One region of the Rossellomorea sp. y25 genome, then DNA from elsewhere that is predicted to be linked to it. Evidence: riboswitches for the same ligand, from Rfam matches in the RefSeq annotation. Region 1 holds a riboswitch; the other holds the start of a gene.
What was found. A riboswitch is a leader RNA that binds a small molecule or an ion and turns the genes downstream of it on or off. The one in region 1 is predicted to bind S-adenosylmethionine.

Region 1 (3,156 bases):
AAAGACTAGGTTCCGTAAAGTAAAAGAGCCAGCGGAGCATGGACGCAGCACCTGCTAACGCAGCCACCGTTAATAGTCCGAATTTATCAATCCATCCCCCGGCAATCCTCATAAAGGGCACTTCTGATAAAACGGCGATTAAAAACGCAAGACCGATTCCGGCATACGTCCCCCCAGAATCCTCAACAAATAAGCCGAAGTAAACATTATTGGCCAGGTTTGGACCGAATACTAAGAAGGTTACAGCTAAGAAAATGAGGAATTTCTTCATTGTAAATAATTCTTTCATCCCTGCTTTTAAATCAAGCTTTGCTGCCGCTCTCTCCTTAGGAAACCGAAAGGAAAGGAATCCTGAAAGTACCAGACAGATAAAGAAAGAGTAAAAGATGATGGTGGGTCCGATGAAACCTTCCGAAAGTTTCCCCATTATAAAGACAGCAATCCCGAAGCCCAATGAACCGAACAGACGGATATTTCCGTAGTTATACCGGACTTTACTTGTATACTTCAAGCTAATACTATCGGAAACCGGAATGATTGCACTTTGAAAGATTGCAACTAAAATGGCCACGATAAGCAGACCATAGTAAAAGTCCATAAACAAATAACCGAGTGCAAAGATCCCAGCCACTAAAGAGGTTAAACCAAGAACCAAGGTGGGACGATTGGTCGTGTCACTCACCATTCCCCAAATCGGCTGGAAGAAAATCGTCATGATCGGACCTACAGACATGATCGTTCCAATCTGATATCCGTTTAATCCAACGCTTTCACTCAAATACACACTGAGTAAGGGATATAAACTACCAACACCGAAGAACGTTAATAAATAAAATCCTTGTAAGGTAAAAATTTGATTTCGTACAGTTCTTTCCACTACCGTATCCCCCAGATGTTTTTTGTCTTCCTTATAGTAGACCTTGAACGTTCAATTGTCTATGAGTTTATACCTTATTATGGATAAAGTCATGCATTTTTAGAGCTTTGAATGTTTCGTCCAGCTACGGCGGCTAGCCCCTCGAGGTCATAAGCCAATAACGCCATAAAGGCAAAAGGCGCCTTTCCGGCGTTCTCGTCTTATGCTTGTCGGGCCTGAGCGAACCGCCTCCGCTTTTGTTTCGGCCAGCTACGGCGGCTAGTCCCTCGAGGTCATAAGCCAATAACACCATAAAGGCAAAAGGCGCCTTTCCGGCGTTCTCGTCTTATGCTTGTCGGGCCTGAGCGAGCCGCCTCCGCTTTTGTTTCAAAAATTCCCGTTTGACTTTTTTGAGTAAACCCTTTAAAGTATGGAAGTATATTTTAAATCAACTAAATAACATATCTTCTTATCCAGAGAGACGGAGGGACTGGCCCTGCGATGTCTCGGCAGCGGACTCAGGCTTTGAGTGCTGTGCCACATCCAGCAAGCGTAAAGCTTGAAAGATAAGAGGAGTGTTTCGTTCTATTGAAACCTCTTCTTATTTTTGAAGAGGTTTTTTGTATTTTACGAAATTGAACAATGACAAAGGAGTGTTAGGAATGAATCAAGAAAAAGGAAATTTATTGGCATTACTGCCTTTAATTATATTTGTTTCTCTGTTCCTTGGAGCAGGCATCATTTCTGGAGACTTTTATGCTTTTCCTGTATTAGTATCAATTATCATTGCATCCGTTGTAGGTCTGTTGATGAACCGGAAAGAGACGTTAACGGCTAAGATTGAGCGTTTCGCTAAAGGAGCCGGTCATCCTGATATCATGATCATGGTCTTTATCTTCCTTTTAGCAGGAGCTTTTTCAGGAGTAGCTGAAAAGATGGGAGCTGTTGATTCTACCGTAAACTTTGCCCTTTCCGTGCTGCCTGGTAACTTGATTATTGTAGGATTATTCATTATCGCTGCTTTCATTTCGTTATCGATGGGAACATCCATGGGGACGATCGCAGCACTCGCGCCAATCGGTGTCGGGATTAGTTCAGGAACAGATATTTCCATGCCGCTTGCCATGGCAACAGTCATTGGAGGAGCGATGTTCGGAGATAACTTATCATTTATTTCTGATACGACAATCGCAGCCGTTCGTACACAGAAAACGGAAATGAAGGATAAATTTAAAGTCAACTTTTTCATTGTATTACCTGCGGCAATCATCACAATGGTGATTCTTCTTGTTCTTACTATGGGGAATCAATCGACTGTCGGAGCGGAAAGCTTTAATTGGATTAAAATCCTGCCTTACCTTGGAGTGATCATCGGTGCTCTTGCAGGACTAAATGTGTTTGTTGTATTGTTAGGCGGAATTGTTTTAGCCGGAATTATTGGATTCATTGATGGAAGCTTTACCCCGGCAAGTTATTTCGGGAGTGTAGCCGATGGGATGACTGGCATGGCAGAGATTGTAATCCTTTCTGTACTGATTGGCGGGGTTGTTGAACTAATCCGTCATAACGGCGGGATTCAGGCTTTACTTTATCACGCCACCCGCAAAATCAAGTCTCCTCAGGGAGCACAGCTTGCTACAGCAGGATTAGTGAGTTCTACTAATCTTTGCACAGCAAACAACACGATTTCGATCATCATTGCCGGCCCCCTTGCTAAAACAATTAGTGAAAACTATGGAGTTGACGCCCGTAAATCAGCCAGTATCCTTGATATTTTCTCTTGTTCCGTTCAAGGGTTAATTCCATACGGAGCGCAGGCTCTGTTAGTGGCTGAAGTGGCAGGCATATCACCGATCAGCATTATCCCATATGCCTTCTACCCGATCTTAATTGCTGTTTGCGGCATTATTGCCATTCGATTTGCACTACCAAAATTCACACGCAAAACAGCACCTGACGCAAACCCGGTGCGATCTTAATAAATGAGAGTAGAGAGACAAATCCTTTGGGGTTTGTCTCTTTTTTTCGAAAAGAGAGTTATCACGGTAGGTTGATGAACGAAAATAACAAATATAGGAGACGAATTAAATCATTTCGGCAAATCTTCTTTGATTTTTATTCAAACTTGGACTTTTTTGTGTTGTTGGTTAAAAATTTTCCACTTCATCAGCACATTCCCATAAAAACCCCCAATTTTGCCTTTTAAACCTTAATTGTAGGGCCGTGGATATTTTTGTTGTGCCACTTTCGAGGAAACTTGTGCCACTCTCATCCAAAATTGTGCCACTTTTGCAGTTTAT
Region 2 (3,156 bases), 690 kb from region 1:
CCGAGCGGTAATCCCACTAAAATCGCAACTCCCAGTGAAATCCCCACCATATAGACCGTTTCAAAAAAGGCTTTATTCAATTCTGGTAAAATTGCAGTCAATGAATCAGGCAGCATTCTCAAGCACCTCCAAGCTCTGTGTCTTCAACGTGATATACCGGATCGCGGCTTCGATTTCTTCATGGGAGCCGATCAGTTCCATGATAAAAATCCCGAGTGGAACTTCCTGAATGTATTCGATCTTGCCGTGTAGGATATTGCCTCGCACCTTGTATTTCTGGAACACTTCCGATACGACGCTTTCCTCTGCGATCGATCCTTTGAATTGGATTTTGATCAGTTTTCCTTTCCTTGATTCCACGAGGTGCGGCGGTAGTTCAAATTGAAGGATTGTTTCAATGAATTGCTTCGTTAAAGGCTGCTTAGGTTCTGCAAACAGGTCGTAAACCGGCCCTTCCTCCACGATTTTCCCGTCCTGCATCACGGCCATCCGGTCACAGATTTCTTTCACCACTTCCATCTCGTGGGTGATGAGGACGATGGTCAAACCTAGTTCTTTATTAATCTTTTTCAATAGTTTCAAGATTGATTTCGTTGTATTCGGATCGAGTGCCGAGGTCGCTTCGTCGCAAAGTAAAACCGATGGGTTATTCGCAAGGGCTCTCGCAATCCCGACTCTTTGCTTTTGTCCTCCGCTGAGCTGGGCCGGGTACGCATCTGCTTTGTCCGATAGACCGACCATCTCAAGGAGCTCGACGACTCTGGGCTTGATTTTCGCTTTAGGTACACTAGCCGCTTTCAAGGCAAAAGCCAGATTGTCAAACACCGTTTTGGATTTGATCAAGTGAAAATGTTGAAAGATCATGCTCGTTTTTTGACGGGCGAGTCTTAATTGTTTGGACGTGAGTTTCGTGAAATCCTGTCCGTCAATGATGATTTCTCCTGATGTAGGGGTTTCTAATAAATTCAGGCAGCGAATGAGTGAACTCTTCCCCGCTCCACTGTATCCGACGATTCCAAAAATCTCACCCTTTTCGATTTTTACGGAAACGTTATCGACACCGACCACCGTTTGCTTTTTTGTACTGTAGGTTTTAACTAGATTTCGAATCTCGATCAATGTGCACACCCCTTTTTTCATCCAATAAAAAATGCCTCTTTCAACTGAAAGAAGCATCGCCTGTTTATCTCGACTTATCTCTCAGAATGAAATCATTCTGCAGGAATTGGCACCGTTCCAATACTGGAGGTTGCCGGACGTCGTAGGGCCTGATCCCTCGGTCACTCTGGATAATTGAAAGTATGTAATTTTCTAATTTTTTAATCTTATAGAGGATAATACTGGGTATGGGAATGGAAGTCAATAGGGAATTTTACAGTTGTTTTTATGTAAGCGTTATCTTTATTGTTGTACTAGGGAAGGTTTTTTTGTGTTGTTGGACTAGGGTTTGATCTTGGGGTGGAATATATCCACTTTTTTACAGTTAATAATATATTCCTAAAGTTGATAATAAAAGGGGGAATGTCGATAATAAAACTCCTCGCACCCTATCAATCCATGTATCTCACATCGATTTCAGTTAATATCCTGCCTTTACACCATCTCAAAGACTCAAAAACCATACATATTATCCAAAAACATTCCTTTCCACCTCCAATTGGGACTAACCTCCATTACCAATACAAAAAGGCACTACCTTCAATAGCAGCACCCCGATCATTTGTCATAACAACTCACTACAAATATTCTAATCTCTCAAACAACCAAACGAAAACTAAAACGTCCACTCCTTAATCACTGTCAACACATCCAACTCCCTCAACCGCTGCTCACAATAAGAAGAATTCATCTTCAAATAGGAATCAACATAAGCCGGATGACACATAATCTCAAGCGTCTCACCTCCATCCCTGCTGTCCAAAATCCTCTTCAATCCTTCAACCGACACTCCGTCCCCATAAAAGTCCATCGAGAACCGATCGGTTAACACATCCATTTCGCCACCCTTATCACCAAAAACATTCCGGACCGGTACCCCAAAGCGCTCTGACAATCTCTTCACCACCGGGATCAGTGGTCGAAAGCTATGAACATGATGATGACTGTCAATATGAGAAAGGGGCAGACCGAATGATAGAAATTTATCCACCTGAGCCTCCCACTCCATTTCAACCTCATCCACATTGATTTCTTTTTCTTCAAAAATCCTGCTGGTGTAACGGAAAAAGCCTCTTTCATCCTGTAGTGATGGTACCCCGGCCGAAACCGGTCTCCCGCATGTCAGTGTTAAATGGATCCCAACCTTTAATTCAGGAAAAACCTTCGCCAATTCCAACGCATGCAGAGTCCCGGGCATATTGACAAGCATCGTTGTTGAGTTGACAATTCCAAACCGGTGACTATCAACGATGCCATAGTTCACTCCCCGGCATAAACCAAAGTCATCTGCATTGACGATCACGTTCCTCATAATCCCCCATCCCCTTTTTTCTAATAGGTTCTTTCTACAAGAAAGCTCGCTTTATCTCCTCTGAAGATCGCTTTGGAAAATTCGATCACGGATCCATCCTCTACATAAGCTGTCGTTTCGATCATAAAGCAAGGTGTCCCCTCTGGTACCTCAAGCTTCCCTGCCACTCGCTCATCTGCTAAAAATAGCTCGATGGTTTCGATGGTTTTTTTAATTTTTATCTCAAACTGTGTTTCCAGGAGCTTGTAAAGAGATCTTTCACATTCGTCTTTATCAAGGCCTGGCGTCTTGTACCAGGGCAGATAGGCCACCTCATATTGCAGGGGCAGCCCGTCTGAATATCGGATCCTCTCTAACCGATTGACGGGATCTCCATTCTTCAATTCCAACGCTTTTTCCACTGTGGATTCTGCCGGGATGACATTCATGCTCAGTACCTTGATCTTAGGTTTCTTACCTTGTAATCGCAGTTGCTCTGTGTAGTTGTCGATCGTCGAGGACAGGATTTGACTGACTTTCTCTTCTGCGACAAAGGTTCCTCTTCCTTGCTCACGATACACGTAACCTTCAAGTGTCAGCTGCTGGAGCGCCGTCCGGATCGTCGTACGGCTGACATTAAACTTTTCGCAAAACTCCGCCTCTGTCGGCAGTTTTGTATTCGGCGCATATTCTTTATTTTTAATCAT

Region 2: it holds a riboswitch for S-adenosylmethionine, as region 1 does, so the genes downstream of both, AAEM60_RS20775 (methionine ABC transporter ATP-binding protein) here and AAEM60_RS01120 (Na+/H+ antiporter NhaC family protein) in region 1, are expected to answer to the same signal.

The regions. Positions count from the first base shown of each region.
Region 1 covers NZ_CP145886.1:201,466-204,621, reverse strand. The annotation lists gene AAEM60_RS01125 (MFS transporter) at 1-877, opposite strand, end outside; SAM riboswitch class I at 1,323-1,429, shown strand; gene AAEM60_RS01120 (Na+/H+ antiporter NhaC family protein) at 1,519-2,835, shown strand.
Region 2 covers NZ_CP145886.1:4,148,668-4,151,823, forward strand. The annotation lists gene AAEM60_RS20770 (methionine ABC transporter permease) at 1-116, opposite strand, end outside; gene AAEM60_RS20775 (methionine ABC transporter ATP-binding protein) at 106-1,119, opposite strand; SAM riboswitch class I at 1,191-1,296, opposite strand; gene chbG (chitin disaccharide deacetylase) at 1,775-2,470, opposite strand; gene AAEM60_RS20785 (GntR family transcriptional regulator) at 2,491-3,156, opposite strand, start outside.